One region of the Brevibacillus sp. RS1.1 genome, then DNA from elsewhere that is predicted to be linked to it. Evidence: a T-box and tRNA genes for the amino acid it is inferred to sense, from the RefSeq annotation. Region 1 holds a T-box; the other holds one or more tRNA genes.
What was found. The T-box of region 1 lies ahead of ileS (isoleucine--tRNA ligase). A T-box ahead of a tRNA ligase gene usually reads a tRNA of that ligase, here a tRNA-Ile.
Positions count from the first base shown of each region.

Region 2: it encodes a tRNA-Ile, which carries the amino acid that the T-box ahead of ileS (isoleucine--tRNA ligase) is inferred to sense. The anticodon was not compared.

Region 1 is NZ_JABSVA010000002.1:570,757-579,301, reverse strand. It holds gene HP570_RS08275 (RrF2 family transcriptional regulator) at 1-293, shown strand, start outside; gene HP570_RS08270 (IDEAL domain-containing protein) at 356-742, shown strand; gene HP570_RS08265 (thioredoxin family protein) at 772-1,335, shown strand; gene HP570_RS08260 (MFS transporter) at 1,368-2,573, shown strand; T-box leader at 2,628-2,885, shown strand; gene ileS (isoleucine--tRNA ligase) at 2,955-6,035, shown strand; gene HP570_RS08250 (Gfo/Idh/MocA family protein) at 6,152-7,126, shown strand; gene HP570_RS08245 (TetR/AcrR family transcriptional regulator) at 7,206-7,796, opposite strand; gene HP570_RS08240 (DUF2306 domain-containing protein) at 7,948-8,545, shown strand, end outside.
Region 2 is NZ_JABSVA010000001.1:1,089,724-1,098,268, forward strand. It holds partial or broken gene HP570_RS04835 (DUF4280 domain-containing protein) at 226-633, opposite strand; gene HP570_RS04840 (hypothetical protein) at 932-1,576, opposite strand; gene HP570_RS04845 (hypothetical protein) at 2,087-2,632, shown strand; gene HP570_RS04850 (hypothetical protein) at 2,917-3,222, shown strand; gene HP570_RS04855 (hypothetical protein) at 3,821-4,981, opposite strand; tRNA gene HP570_RS04860 (tRNA-Val) at 5,163-5,238, opposite strand; tRNA gene HP570_RS04865 (tRNA-Ile) at 5,264-5,340, opposite strand; gene HP570_RS04870 (phosphatidylglycerophosphatase A family protein) at 5,757-6,296, opposite strand; gene HP570_RS04875 (alpha/beta hydrolase) at 6,474-7,178, shown strand; gene HP570_RS04880 (hypothetical protein) at 7,181-7,339, opposite strand; gene HP570_RS04885 (YjcG family protein) at 7,485-7,994, shown strand; gene HP570_RS04890 (GNAT family N-acetyltransferase) at 8,072-8,527, shown strand.

The sequences.
Region 1 (8,545 bases):
ACGGATTTGTGAAGACAAAAGAGGGAATTGGCGGCGGTTATATACTCGCGTGCGACCCGAATGAGGTCACCTTGGCCGAGATATATCGTTCGATCTCGAATGGTACGCTGAAGCCGCACTGGTGTTCGGGAGATCCGCAAGAAGCGTGTCAGGTTTCTGCGAATATGCACGGAGTTATGGATCAGATTTTTACCGAAGCAGAGATGTACTTTACAAAATATTTGGAACAAATCACGATCCAAACCGTATTAGATAAAGTCCGTCATGGATGTCAGGAGAGTTCGCAACAGTAACCTTACAAATTTTTAACATGGAAACTGTAATGATTTCCGTTACAATTGGGAGGTGCACCAGAATGAATCGAGATGAGTTATTGGAAGTCGGAGAATGGGTATTGGGCAAAACCAAATTCGGCGAGTTAGTTCAAGGCTTCGTCGAAACAGATGATTCATTGCGAGGTACCGCAAAAGTATATGTGGTTCAATGCGACAACGAAGAGACGATCGGCAAGCTGGTGGTGATTCCGAGACAGTGGATGGATCGCATTCCGGTAGGCTCTTTTGATGATGAAGAGCATATGCATGATTTGATCGACCTCGCCCTCGCAACCAAAGATAGAGAGTGGTTTATGGACCTGACTGCCAAGGCAAGCACCATGAAACAGGCAGGGAAAGAAGCCCGCAAAACAAGAAGCTCTTCCATTCGCAATCGCTTGGGAACTTCTGCTATTTGGGAGCAATAATTTTTCACTATACAGGAGGAGTACGGAATATGTCTGTCGTGAATCATAACAGTTGGTTTGAAAAAGGAATGAGCTTTACGGCGTACACAGAAAGCATGAACGTCAATAAAGAAGAGCTGACCCGCGTGTACGATCAGCTCACATTTACTGACGAGGATCTGGCTGTCTGGAAGGATCTCTCCCAGCGCAATTGGAAAGGGGTCGTGCTGACCGCAGACTGGTGTGGGGATGCTTCCTTATGTGTTCCTGTCATTCAGCGAATTGCCGAGGAAAGCAACATCGAATTGCGCTTTCTCATCCGTGACGAAAATCTCGAGCTGATGGATCAGTACTTGACCAATGGCACAGCACGTGCGATTCCGATCTTTATTTTCCTCGACCAGGATGGCTACGAGGCGAGAGTTTGGGGACCTCGTTCTCCAGAAGTGCAGGAAATGATTACGACTGCCCGTGCTGGATTGCCGGCTGCTGACGCTCCTGATTTTGAGGAAAAGCAAAAGGAGCTGTACCGCAACTTTAAGCAACAGATTTCAACAGACCCGGCCATTTGGCGCACGGTGATTGAGAGTGTGAAAGCGAAGCTGCAAGGCTAAAGAGAAAAATCTACAAGGATAGGACTGGATAAATGAATATGAATGCACAAGAGAATAGCGAGCGACCGATTCTCTTCCTGATGATTAACATGTTTATTGCCATGCTGGGAATTGGCTTGATTATTCCGATTTTGCCCGAGTTTCTTAAAGAGTTCGGCGCGGGTGGGGAGACGGCTGGATACCTGGTGGCGGCTTTTGGTGTGACTCAATTTCTTTTTTCTCCGATTGCGGGGGAATGGTCAGATAAGTACGGTCGTAAAATCATGATTGTAATGGGACTCGTCCTGTTTACGATCTCCAACCTGGTTTTTGCCTTGGCTGAACAGACATGGGTGCTCTACCTTTCTCGTCTGATCGGCGGGATCGGGGCAGCAGCGATGATTCCGTCCATGCTGGCGTATGTAGCGGACATTACGACCGAGGATAAACGCGGAAAAGGACTGGGGATGCTCGGAGCCGCCATGTCTCTCGGATTTGTTATCGGACCTGGTATTGGCGGATTTTTGGCAGAGCTTGGCTTGCGTATGCCGTTCTACATTTCCGCGGCAGTTGGTGCGGTAGCTACACTCGGTTCCATCTTCTTCTTGTCAGAATCTCTTCCGAAAGAGAAGCAGCTCGCGTCACGAAACGCCAAAGACAAACAGGAAAACATCTTCTTACAACTCGGCAAGTCGTTCCAATCGTCGTACTTCATCATGCTGGTACTGGTCTTTACGATGACGTTTGGCTTGGCGAACTTCGAAGTTATTTTCCCGCTGTTCGTCGATGCAAAGTTCGCTTATACTCCACGTGATATTTCCATCATTATCACAGTGGGAGCACTTGCCGGTACGATTGTGCAGGCAGCGCTGATCGGCAAGCTCATTACTCGTTTTGGCGAGAAAAAGCTCATTAACGTGACGTTCTTCTTGTCTGCTGTTTCGATGGTGATGATGCTATTGTCGGGTAACTTCTGGTATATGTTGATTATGACGGTTCTCTTCTTTACCCTGACATCGATTATGCGTCCAGCAATCAACACGCTGATCTCCAAGCGTGCGGGGGATGAACAAGGCTTCGTAGCGGGGATGAATAATGCGTATATGAGTCTGGGGAATATTTTTGGCCCAGCAGTGGCAGGTACGTTGTACGGGGTGCATTTGAACGCACCGTATTTGTTCGGCGCGATTATCCTGGTACTTAGCTTATTATTGTCGCAGGTGGAAAGCCGTCGCAGCGTGAAGCGCGTCGTGGCCTAACCCTTGACAGTTTTTAGAAAACCATGTAAAAAGGAAAGTAACAAAAAAACACCAACAAATTCATTGACGAGAAAGAGTAAGCTAATCCCCTTGTTCCCCAGAGAGTTGGCCATGTGCTGAAAGCCAACGTTCAAGACTTAGCCGAAAATCCTCTCCGAGAAGGAAAGCTGAAGCATTTGGAGTAAGCTGACCCGGAATCCCACCGTTACAAGGGACGCGTATGATGGTACGTAGTAGAGGTGCCGAAATGACATGCTTGCATGAAGATTTCGGAACAAGGGTGGTATCGCGAGATCAAATCTCGTCCCTTAGGGGGCGGGATTTTTTTGCGTTCTATGAACCTACACTTCTACGCAAACTACAGAAGAAGGAGTGTACATGATGAGGAAAGTAGACGTAAAAGAAAAAGCAAGGGCACGAGAGTTACGCGTTTTGGATCAGTGGAGGAAAGACGATACATTCCGCAAGTCGATGGACAATCGGCTGGGAATGCCAAACTTCGTCTTTTATGAAGGTCCTCCGACCGCCAACGGACAGCCGCATATCGGTCACGTGCTCGGACGGGTCATCAAGGATTTTATCGGGCGCTACAAAACGATGTCCGGCTACCGTGTCGTCCGCAAAGCAGGCTGGGATACACATGGTCTTCCGGTAGAGCTTGGGGTGGAAAAGCGACTTGGCATTTCCGGCAAGCAGGAGATCGAAAACTACGGGGTGGCCAAGTTCGTCGAAGAGTGCAAAAACAGCGTATTCGAGTACGAAAAGCAATGGCGTGAGCTGACGGAAGGCATCGCCTATTGGACGGATATGGAGCATCCATATGTGACGCTGACCAACGATTACATCGAAAGCGTCTGGCACATTCTTTCTGACATTCATAAAAAAGAGCTGCTGTACAAAGGGCATCGTGTCAGTCCGTATTGCCCGGATTGCCAGACGACACTCAGCTCCCATGAAGTGGCGCAGGGCTATGAAGACGTGAAGGACTTGAGTGCGACGGTCAAATTCAAAAGCAAGACAAGCGATGACTACTTCCTCGCGTGGACGACGACGCCATGGACACTTCCTGCCAACGTGGCTTTGGCTGTCAACAAAGACCTCGATTACGTAAGGGTCAAGCACAAGGATGAAGTGTACGTCGTAGCAAAAAATCTCGCGGAGAAAGTCTTCAAGGAAGACTACGAGGTTTTGACCACGCACAAAGGCGCAGAATTGGTTGGTACCCCGTATGAGCCGCCTTTTGGCTATATCAAGGTAAACCATGGGCATATCGTCGTCGATGCGGACTATGTCAGTGATACGAGCGGAACGGGTATCGTGCATACTGCGCCAGCGCATGGGGAGGATGACTATCGCACGACCCGTCAGCATGGACTTGATTTCGTGAATGTCGTGAATTTGGCTGGTCGCTATACTGATCAAATCTCAGATTTCGCAGGTCGGTTCGTGAAGGATTGCGACGTCGATATCGTCAAAGATTTGTCACATCGCGGTCTGCTGTTTTCCAAGGAACGCTACGAGCATAGCTATCCGTTCTGCTGGCGCTGCAAATCACCACTGCTCTACTACGCGATGGAGAGCTGGTTCATCAAAACGACAGCCATCAAGGATCAGCTGATCGAAAACAATAGCAAGATCGCCTGGTATCCGGGCCACTTGCGCGAAGGGCGCTTCGGGAAATTCCTCGAAGAGCTTGTAGACTGGAATATTAGCCGAAATCGGTATTGGGGAACGCCGCTCAATTTATGGCTTTGTCAGGATTGTGGCAGTGAATATGCACCAGGCAGTGTAAAAGAGTTGCGTGAGAAATCTGTGGCACCAATCGATGAGAAGCTGGAGCTGCACAAGCCGTTTGTAGATGAGGTGAAGCTACGCTGCTCTTGCGGCGGTACGATGGAGCGGACACCTGAGGTCATCGATGTGTGGTTCGACAGTGGTTCGATGCCGTTTGCTCAATACCATCATCCATTCGGAGACGAAAAGGTGTTCGAGGAGCAGTACCCAGCCGACATCATTTCGGAAGGAATCGATCAGACGCGGGGCTGGTTCTTCAGCTTGTTGGCAGTCTCTACCCTGTATAACGGAAAAGCACCCTACAAGGCGGTCATCTCTACTGGTCACGTTTTGGATGAACACGGTCAGAAGATGTCTAAAAGCAAAGGAAACGGGATCGATCCGTGGGAGGTAATCGAGGAGTTCGGTGCAGATGCGTTCCGGTGGGCGCTTTTGTCTGACAGTGCGCCATGGAGCAGTAAGCGCTTCTCCAAGCGGATCGTCGCCGAGGCGAAGTACAAAGTGATCGATAAGATCCATAGCACGCATGATTTTTATTCGTTATACGCATTGATCGATGCATTCAAGTCAGAAGAGCATCCAGCGCAACCACCTGTGAACGAGTTGGATCGTTGGATACTTTCCCGCTTGAATACCACCTTGCAGCAGGTGGTAAAAGGTCTGGAAACCTACGATTTCATGAATCCGGCGGGGCATATCGAAACGTTCATCGACGAGTTGAGTAACTGGTACATCCGTTGTTCGCGGGATCGTTTCTGGAGCAGCGGGATGACGCCTGACAAAGTATCTGCTTACCAGACCCTGCGAGAAGTGTTGCTGACGCTGGCGAAGATGATCGCACCATACGCGCCGCTGATCGCAGAAGATTTGTATGGCAATCTGGGGGGAGAAGGCAGCGTTCATTTGACTGATTATCCGAAGGTGAACACAGAATCAATCGACGAAACCCTTGAGCGGGACATGGAAACGGCTCGAAACATCGTGGAGCTGGCGCGAAATGTCCGCAACGAAACCGGACTCAAGACCAGACAGCCTCTGTCCGAGCTGATCGTAACGACGGAGCAGCCATTTAACCTCGAGCGATTTGCTAGCATCATCGAAGACGAGATCAATGTCAAAAACATTCGGGTAGAGCAAAGCGACAGCAGCTTTGTGACGTATCATTTCAAGCTCAACCTGAAGGTAGCCGGGAAAAAATATGGCCAGCTCGTTGGGCCAATCCAAGGGTATTTAAAAGAATTGGAAGCAGCCGATGCACAGAAGGCAGTGGACAATGGCTACTTGGATGTGGAGGTCGCAGGCGAGAGTGTGCGGCTTACGCTAGATGAGCTGCTTGTGGAAAAGCAAGGGAAGCAAGGCTTCGCTTCTGCATCCGGCTATCAGCTTCACGTGGCCTTGAACACGACACTTACAAAAGAGCTTGAGCAAGAAGGCTTGGTTCGTGAGGTCATACGCGTCATTCAGGATGCACGCAAAAAGCTGGATTTGCCCATCGATAAACGTGTCCAGCTCACCTTGGATGTGGACGATGAGCTACGAGCAGCATTAGAGCGCTTTGATCATGTTTTGCGTGGGAGCGTACTCGTTTCAGATGTGTCTTTTGCGAAAATAGCAGATAGGGAAACCGTTTCGATCGGAGACAAAACTTTAGGCTTGCACATCGGGTAAAAAAGGAAGGACAGCAGCAACTGACAATCTGAGCTTTTCAGAAGGAATGTTCAAATCAATGGAGAAAGGGGTAGAGGCACGAAGACGAACATTCACCAGGAAGCGAGGAAAGGCAGATGGACCAAGTGAAATGGAACGTTGGGGTAATTGGCGCAGGCGTCATGGGCGAACGCATGATGAACGCGATCCGTACCCACGAAAAATTTCGAGTAGCTGCAGTGAGTGATGTATCAGCGGAAAGAGCACAGGAAGCCGCGCAAAAGTCCGGCGATGTGCCTTGGTACACAAATTATAAGGAATTATTGAAAAAGGTAGAGCTGGACGTCATCTATTTGGCAGTTCCTCCGAAATTCCATCATGCGATTGCCCTGGATGTGCTGGCGCACAAAAAGCATTTGCTCTGTGAAAAGCCGTTAGCTAATTCATTGACAGAAGCGCAAGAAATGTTGGAAGCAGCAAATAACGCAGGGGTTGTCCATGCGATGAACTTCCCGCTCTACTATCAAGGTGTTTTTCCTGAACTATCCCGCAGACTCGAAGCAATCGGAGATGTCCGCCGTATCGATATCCTGACGCATTTTCACCAGTGGCCGCGTCCATGGCAGCAAACACCTTGGCTGGCTGGTCGTGAGCAAGGCGGTTTCATCCGAGAAGTGCTGCCTCATTTCACTCATCTGACTTACGAGCTCTTCGGAGACCTGCATGTAGTCCACTCAGAGGTAGACTATCCAGCAGATCCTGCGCTATGTGAGACAGGTGTATCGGCCTTTCTGCATCTGACAGATGGTACCCCGGTTACGATCAATGGCTTGGCGGGTATCGCGCATGAGGAGCATTTGGATTATCGCGTGTACGGGTCAAAAGGAACGCTGAGTGTCGTGAACTGGAGCAATCTGTTTGTGGGTGGACACGGCGAAGCGCTCGTTCCGGCTGAAGTTCCGCAGCAAGACCGTCTCTCCCTGTTGTTGGATGAGCTGTCTATTGCGATGAACGGTGGCGATGCCAGACTGGTTACATTTGAAACAGGCGTGAAAGTACAGCAAGTGCTGGAAGCATTGCTCGGACATGAAAAAGTACACTACATCAAATAGAAAGTAGCAGGAAAAGTCCACGAAAAAAGAGCAGGTAGGCAGGGGGAGCACATCCTGCGCGACTGCTCTTTTCTTTTTGCTAGGGCCGGTATGACTGTAAAAGCTGCTCAATATGCTTGCTGGCAAAATGGACATGCTTGTTATCGTGTGTGAGTCTGCTTGCCATGATGGCTCCTTCAATGGAAGAAAAAACAAACGAAGCAACTGCTTCTGCGTCCATTTCGGAGCGAAATTCTCCCTGGGCGATTCCTTCTTCCAGCAATCTCTGCATGAACGAAATGACCTCTTGGTAAGCGGTGAGGGCATAATCGCGAAGAACAGGGAACGAATGGTCACTTTCGATGGCTGTGTTGAGAAGCGGACAGCCACCTTGGAGCGGGGGATTGTTTACCGCATCAGAATACACCTTTGCCATGGCTACGATTTTTCCAGTGGCTGTGTCCTGTTTTTCTAGTGCAGCCGCAAAATGTTCTTGTAACACTTCACCCGCATATTTGAAGGCCTCTATGGCAATTTCATCTTTACTGGCAAAACCTCTGTAGAGGGCACCTTTGGTAAGTCCCGTGGCATCCATGATGTCTTGCATGGAGGTTCCTGTATATCCGTATTGATTAAATAGCTCTGCTGACTTCTGGATAATATACAGCTTTGTTTTTTCGCCTTTTCGCATCGCGATAGTCCTTTCATTCGGCCAACACGGTCTATATTCGTCCAAGTTATTGTAACATTTCTCTCATGTACGAAAGAAGGCAATCATGTAAAATCAAAAAGAGACCGAACCGTTCGGTATCAAAAAATCGAACAAAGGGTTGTGTGACAGGATGAACCGTATCAAACCGTATTCGATTGTCATTTTCGTCGCCTGTATAGCGATCACGTATGCACTCGTGCAAAACTTTATCATCGACCCAGAAGCAAAAGGCTTTCTCAGTCACAAGTCTGATTTCAACAAAGAGCGAATGAATACATCGATCTGGCTTACGGTCATGTATGTCCATTTGTTTTTCGCCCTGATTGCCCTCATCTGTGGGGTGGCTAACTTTTCGGACAAGCTGCTCGCCCAGAAGCGCAAGCTACATAAAGTAACAGGTTATGTTTATCTTTTTAGTGTGTTGGTTGTGGTAGTCACATCGGGGTATATGGCTCCTTATGTAACGGGCGGAAAAGTGGCGAGTTGGCCCTTCCACCTGTTGAACATTATCTGGCCGGCAATCACTATTACGGCGCTCGTCAAAATAAAAAAGCGCCAAGTCATGAAGCATAAGGAATGGATGGTCCGGAGTTTCGTCTTCTTATTTACCAACATGCTGATTCATCTCATGAAGCTGATCGTAGAGAAGGTGGTAGGCTTGCCGTATGAGCTCAGCTACACAATCAGTGTATATGCCGCTATTATTGGACTTGTCGTGACGGCGGAGA
Region 2 (8,545 bases), on a different contig from region 1:
ACCCTTCGGCAAATCATTTGCTGCTTTCTCCAAAGCGCCTGGCAACTCACTCGCCGCTTTTTTCATCGCAGCAGGAACGTCTCCCAGCATCGAGATTCCTTTGATGAAGTCATCCAACATGCTTGGTTTTTCCTGCGGCTTTTCGCAAGCTGGTCCTTGTCCAAAGCCGGTAGCTGACGGCCCGCTATTTGCCGACGACTGATTCCCTATCGTCACACCACCCAAATCCTGTCCGTCATCTTCAATCTTAATCTGCCCACAATAGAAACACATATTTGTTGATTTGTTCAGCAATGCCGGATGGCCACCGACTATTTTGTCCGCTTTCCCATCGATCCATGGCATTGTTGTCAGAGGTGTACAAGGCATTGGTGTCAGCACACCATTGTTAGCAGCTGTGGCAGAAGCGACTGTGGGATTTTGTAAGCTGCTGCACTTTCCAAAGGGCATGATATTTACGTTGGGAACGAAATCCATGATGTTCATTTGCGGTTTTCCTTTTACAAAAACACCATGGCTGAACGGCATTTTCAGCCGACTCTGTTTACTTCCGCTGCTGCATGATAAAATGGCTCCCACAACCACGTAGCTCTTGCGTTCAGCACTTGACTGCTGGATATTGATACCTTCAATATTGGGCTAACAGTCTCCTCCTCTCTGTAAAGGTTTCTATACAGATGGGAGATTCTCATGTTGATCGATACATCCGATATCCAATCTATATATAAAAAGGAAATAATGCCCACGTAATGAAGTATCGGATGTGGAACGCACACTAACAATAGATACAAAGTAACAAACGCACCATTATGACCATAGGTTTTTAGAACCACGAAAAGCCACTCGGATCATTCCCGAGGGCTTCTTCATCATGGATTGCCTGAGTATTTATGCATCTGCTCTTCTTTAAAAACGTCATTCCGCCAACCTTTCAGAAACCTAACAATTCCTCACTGTACAGCTCCCTCGCTAATCGATTTACGATGTCCCGTTTGATTTCATTCAATCGTTGCCGGGAAACTCCTACGTGCCTAGCAATGCTATTCATTCGCATTCCATCCATCATGCATTCCAGGACTGTTCGGTACTTGCTATCGCTCAGACCGATAGCGAAATCATTGATTTGCCTCACCTTGTCTTCAAGGCTTTTCATTCTCTCAATCCGTTTTTCGTACCGCTCTTCCGGAATGGTTAAGGTGGAGAGGCGTAATCCTTTCCCGCTCGGCATACCTGCTGCATCGCCATAGGTAGCGACCAATTTCTCCTGTATTAACGGATTCGAAGATATCGCCTTATCTATTTCCTTCCTCAGACGCTCAACCTCTTTCACCATCCAATGGTAATCCTTAATTTCTTCCTCTACCTTTTGTACGACTTCAAGAGCTGCCTCAAGATTGATATAGCCGAGCTGCCCGCTCCGATCAAGCAACCCTTGATTCTCTATGATGTAATTGTCCCACTCCGGGCAGGTTTCGATTTTACCAACGTGGAGGTTGTGGACACTACAGATCGATTTCTTGCCCCATTGAGTAGCGGGACATTTTTCGCAAACACTTTCGATCAGCTTATCGTTCACCTACACCGCCTACCCTTTCTTAATTCTCATTTAACAAATCGTGTGTTGTGATACCTTGTTCATATTCCCCTGAACTATCCCGTGTTGTATAATTTTGTAACACATTGATTTTTAAGGGGTATACTGCATGTTTCTGCCGATTATGAGTATTTTGATGAGTATCTGGTTGTTTAGAGAAGCAAAACTACGCAATGAAAACAAGTTCTTATGGGCAATTCTCGGGATTTTATTCTCATTTTTAGCTATAGGATTTTTTCATTTAAAACATCGGAACCGAATTCAAGGAATTGTTGCCTTGATCTTTGGAGTGCTTATCTACTCGATTACCTTGAAAAATTACTTTTCTTAATTACCGTTGTGTTAAATACTAGATCGGATATAAGGATTTTGGAAATAAATTGAAACTAACGAGATGATGCAATACAATCTTGAAGATAACATTTAAGCTGAACCAATATCTTTTAAAAACTACCAATGAACAAAATGGTGAAATAATCCTGGAGGCTTTCCATGAATAAAATCCAACAAATAGCCTTAGTAATTGGTTTAATAATGTATCTTCTTACCCCGGTTTTTTCCTATATGAAAGATGCTTCATCTATGACCGCCTATGAAAGATTCAAACCCCAAAAATCTCAATCTAACGCTCAAGAGTTTCTCACCCACATTCTTGAGAATATCCATGAAGGAAATTTAGGCGGTGATATCGCTTTCCATATAACAAAAGAAGAACTGCAATCAAAATTCGGTATAAGAGAGGATGATTATGTTTCACCAAAATTGCATACCAGATATTTCGACCGAAACGGGTATAGATACATGTTTAATAAAATCAAAGGCGAGGAACGTCTAACTGTCATACAAACAAGATTTGAATCATTAACTAAAGAACAGATTTTTAAAATTTTCGGTGAAGAAACATACGGGAATCATAAATATAGATATGAGATTTGGTATAAAGTTGGGGATTTTATGGTAATGTTTTCGAATACTGACCCAGATAATCGGATTGACTACAATATCATCACGATTTCACCACGTACTTTCAAACAGTGATTGTACGTAATCAGTTTGAAGCATTTACTTCATGAGTAAATTTGTACACTGCATTACATCGTTCATACCTCTTTTCTTCACTAGCTAATTAGTAAAATCCTATGAGCCTCAATCTAAGCTTTCCTTCACCCGATCCCTTGGATTGGGTTTTTATTTTCCCGTTCCATCTTATCTGTCTACACAGTGTGTAAAATCATTCTTACAACCAAAAATACCTTTACGACAAACATCCCCTGTAGTAACCTTAAATGGAATTTACTTACATCTTGAAGGGTGGTTCACTCATGATCAAAAAGTTCACTTTAGTCATTTGTTTTTTCTTGTTGAGCATTGTTGCTGTCTCACCCGTTTTTGCAGTAACTGAAACTCAAGCAAACGAAAGTGTAGAAGCAACCGTATGTAAAGAGGCCACTTACTACAAATCGTTCACCAGATATCCAACCCCAGTCCCTGAATATATTAACTATGAAGACTATGTCCATGATGAATACTATGGAAAAATATACAAAAAAGGGAATCTTATTCCTGTTCCAGAAGGACCGAGATTTTACTGGTTAGGAACGTATACAGGAACGGTTTGTAAATTATAAAACCTGCATACTAATTTCTGAAGCTGCCTACCAGGCGGCTTTCTTTTTTATCAGTTATAGATCTTCCATTGTACTTAATGAGCATTTTGTTGTGAAGATGCATTGAAACCAATTTCTGTAACATTCGTATTTAAATACAAGATGAGGAATTGGAGTGTGAAGCCAGTGGAACTAATAATCTTTGTGTTCGAATTTATCGGTAACCTCGTAGGATTGATCCTTGGCAAAGAATATCCGCATTAAGTGCCGTTTTCAACTTAATTGATCTTGTGTATCCAGGTGCATTCGATCCGCGCCACTGGATACACGTTATCAATTTAATTAATCAATCCGTTTTTCTCTTCCGATTCGATTGCCATTTCGTCTACATGGCCTGACAAGCATCCCAAGGTACAAAAATGATCGATAGATGGTTTCTTACTTACCAAAATCCATTCAGGCTTGTCCCCTACGATCTCTTCATCACAAAATGAGGTTGAACGTTTACACAGAATATTTTACAGACTCTAATTATCGGCGGCCGTATTTAGTAGACCACCGATAATATAATAGTTACATAACAACATATATTTTCAAAATAGCCACATAATGAATTAGATTATTCATTTTTTCGCAGATATTCAATTTTAACTGAATTAATATGGCTCTCTATATCATTATCTTGTTCATCAATCGCTTTTAATGACTCTTGAGTAACACTAAATTTTGCAAATAAGTCACCCTTAAAACTGTAATAATTAATCTCATAAATCTTTGAATTAAATACGTGCCACATTTGAATAAAGAAGAAGATATACTGGAAAATATATTCTTGCTGGAATATCTCTTTAATTGAAATTATTGTTTTTTCATTGCTAGTTTCTGTATTTAAAATCTCATAACCTTGTGAAAGAATAATTGAAATTAAGTCGAACAGTTCAACCTCCTTTCGAATGTACCTTCTTTTCTTAATCTTGCTTAATTCAAAAGAATTATCTATGTAAAAAATTGTATTTGCTGCTTTCAAAGCACGTCCAGTCTCAAATATTTGTTGTACAATTAGCTCAAGTTCTTCAATACTAAACCTGAATGTTTTACCATTCATAACTTCACAAACTATTTTATCTTCTTCAAGCCTATAGCTATGGTGATATGAGATATTCCTCCACTGGTTCAATGATATACCTTTTGGTTTTGGAAGAGTTATTTTAAATGTCTTTAAAATCTTGTTAGATAAAGATAATAATCTTCCTAGCTCTGTCATTTTCACACTCTGATAATCAACCAACTTACCGGAAATATTTTGTAGCTGGCAGTACAAAATCATTAAATAATACTTAATTACCCCCTCGACTATTACCCCTATTATGTTGAAGTATGCGTATACCAATTCATTTAATTCCATACTTTTATCGATGCTTTTAAATATGTTAAAGACATTCCAAACATCGGAATTTGCACGCTCACCATAATAATTCCAATAAACCATAATCTCCATGCACTTATTATTATTTGATAGTTTAGATTTTTTATATAACAGGAGTAATTGTTCAAAAAATTCCCGTTTACCTTCAACTTTGTCTAAGTATTCAAGTCCAATAGATTCTGACAGTAGGCATGTCAAAAGATTATTGTTGAGAGCATTTTTATTGTCAAAATAACCATTTAACTTTTCATATACAATTGCCTCTAATTCTTTTGTGCTTTTTACTTTACTGAATAGTTCCATAATGTTTGATTGGTCCAAAAATTCGATATATAACTCTTGAAATTTCTGCATTTTCCATCATACCTTTTCATGTTTATATTAAAATGGGCCAACTTTTCATCATAATTACAAGTAATGAAAAATTAGTCAACACTACGTCAACAAAAACAAAAAAGCACCCTGTATAAATTAACTCTGGGTGCCTGTCTCATCAAAAAAAGCCTTGATTATCAAGGCTTCGCAAGTGCTGTTATGGTGATCCGGACTGGGTTCGAACCAGCGACCCCCACCCTGTCAAGATGGTGCTCTCCCAACTGAGCTACCGGATCATGGGATATGTGTGTGATCGTTTAATGGTGGGCCCTGTAGGACTCGAACCTACGACCAATCGGTTATGAGCCGACCGCTCTGACCAACTGAGCTAAGGGCCCGAATCGTATCGGACGTCGATCACATTTATTACTATACAGCATCGTAAAATGGATTTCAAGAGGAAATGAATAATTTCTTGTAAAAATTTTCACTCGTACCAAAAGAACACTAAGAAACCCAGTGAAATCAGTCTTGTGTGCCCCTTGTAAAAAGCCATTCCCCACCGCTGCTGCCCACCTCCCCCTACAAAACAGGGAGATCACCTACCCGATGGCATCACTTCTTACATGACTGCATCAAGCATATGAGCTACACCAGTGGAGAATTGACTCTGCCAGACAAAAACGATCAATAAAGCTAACAACAACAAACAAGATAATTAGGTAACGATTGAAGCAAACACCCTCGTCCCAAACCTAACCTACCCCGCCTGCTCCGTCCCTTTCGCTTTCTCCTCGACACGCAGCTCGGCTTCCTATTGCTTCGACGCCTCATTTTGTGCCAACTCGGCCTCCTGCTCATCTCTCATCCGATGGGCCATGCGGCTAGACGCATTGGCTGCCACACTCGCCACGAGGTCGTCCAAAAACGTGTGAACACGTCCCTCTCCCGACTTTGTATCCAGCCTTTTAATCACCCCGACCTTGTGCTTATCCAAATGCCCAAAGGTGGTCACCGCGATACTTCCATATCCAAATACGGAGCCTAGCGCCAATGTTTCGTCACATCCGAATAGTCCTTCATCTGACGCAATGATGGATTGGAGCGGCTCGGACAAGAGGCCTTTCTCTGCTAACGTATCCAACTCAACGCCAACCAGGATGGCGTGCTGCATTTCCCTTTTTTCCAAGACCGCTTTCACGCTCTCGATGCACTGCGCCATTGTGAGATCTGGATGGTACGGCGACTGCATGAGATAGACGATCTCTGCGATATCATCCAACGTCACTCCGCGTTCTGCCAAACGTGCGAGAGCAGCGTTTCTGACTTCGATGCTGTGTACTTGCTTCTTCATATAAGAGACAACCCCTTCCACAAATCGAGTGAAGTCGTTTCCTACCATAGTATCACACACGAGCCAAATTGCGACAATCTTTCGCCCAATGCCGAACTCTACACCCAAACTATTGGGCATGCCCGCTCGCTCCTGTATAATAATGAACAGGAATATCCCAATAAGGAGGACAACGCAGTGGCCCTTGAGGAAATCATCTTGGAAAGCCGGCATTTGGGGACGCCGGAAAAGCTGATTGTCTACACACCCCAACGCTACTCGCCACTCTACTCGTATCCAGTCCTCTACGTACAGGATGGGGAAGATTACTTGGCGATGGGTAGAATGGCTTCTTTGCTGGATCAATTGAATGAGGACAAAGAATTGCCTGATATCATAGCTGTCTTTCTCCCTGTCGAGAAAAGCAAACGGAACGACCGTTATCATCCGGATGGTAAGGAGCACATGGCCTACCGACGCTTCCTCGCCGAAGAGGTCGTGAGCTATGTCGATACGCATTACTCCACACATCCTTTGGGAAACGCACGAACACTTCTTGGCGAATCTTTGGGCGGAGTTGTCTCTCTGTTCACTGCGCTTAACTATCCACATACGTTTGGACAAGTTGCCTGCCAGTCGATTGCCATGGACGCAAAGCTAAATCGTCTGGTAGCGGACGCTGACTTTTCCGTGCCACAAACCATTTATTTGGAAATCGGGACGGAGGAAACGGCAGTAAGCACGGGGCGTGGCACATTGAATCTTCTTGCGGCCAATGAGGAATTGCGCGAGATTTTGGGCACGAAAAAAGCCACCCTCATTTATGAAACGTTTGAGGGTGACCATACGTGGGGCCACTGGCAGCGCAATCTACCGCGTATGCTAAAGACGCTTTACGGGTAAACTTACCGTGGCTGTTCTTCTTGTGGACCTTCATCCTTGATCGTCGATACGAGAGCCTCTTCGAATTCTCCTTTTCGGATCGCAGTCAAGATCGTGAAGGTCAGCACAGACAGTAGAAGCAGGACGAGAAAAATGAATGTGATCATCATAGCCGTATGCATGCCATGCGGCACCTCCTTGCACTACACAGTCTTTCCTTTGGCGCAAGGAATATACGGACCCACGCTTAACATTACACAAATGAAGAATTTTCTGTTAAAATAATATCTTGTAGAGCATGATAGATAGTAAGGAGGAGTGGTTCTGATGATGTACAGTATCGTAATATTCCCATCTAGCAAGGTGCAAGAAGTAGCCAACTCTTACCGGAAACGTTATGATCCGGGCTATGCTTTGGTTCCTCCGTATATCCGTTTGAAGGAAGCCTTCGAGCTGGACGAAGCGAAGCTGCCTAAGCTGGTGAGCCATCTGGAGCAGGTTGCCTCCTCTACTGACAGTTTTTCGGCTCATTTCCATCGTGTATCTTCTTTCCACCCTACCACCAACGTGATCTATTTGGCTGTGCAAAACAAAGAACCATTTAACGAACTGCATCAAAAGATTGCCAATCAGTGTGTGAATGAAAAAGAAACCTACGCATACGTACCGCATCTGACCATCGGGCGTGACCTGTCCGACGATGAGCTGCGTGATGTAACTGGTCAACTAAGCATGGCAAAAATTGATCTAAACAGCGAAATTGATCGCTTCCACTTGGTTTATCAGCTCGAAGATGGCATCTGGAGCGTTTACCAGACTTTCCTTCTCAAAAAATAAACACCCTATCCTCAACCACCAACCCTCCCTGCGTCTCCATCGTAAGGAGGGATATTTTCTAAAAAAGGACGAATACGATGAACCTGCAAACCTACCAGATCCAAAGAGTCACCACGGAACAAGAATTGGCGGATGCCCTGTCGGTACGACGAATCGTTTTCATCGAGGAACAGGAAGTACCAGAAGAATTGGAAATCGATGAGCATGACACCCTTGATGGCGGGACGATTCATTTTGTGGCCTACCGCGATGGAAAGCCAGTGGGCGCAAGCCGTATCCGCACCTACGCACCTGGAGTGGGAAAAATCGAACGGGTGGCGGTTGCCAAAACAGAACGCGGTACCGGGCTGGGCCGCCAAATCATGCTTGAGATGGAAGATCTGTCCAAGCAACACGGGTATGACAGCCTGAAGCTGAATGCACAGACGCAAGCCCAACGGTTTTATGAAAAGCTCGGCTATGAACCTTTTGGCGACTTATTTGACGATGCAGGTATCGAGCATATTGCGATGGTCAAATCCATTCGCGCATAAGGGAAACTGCGTGCAGCT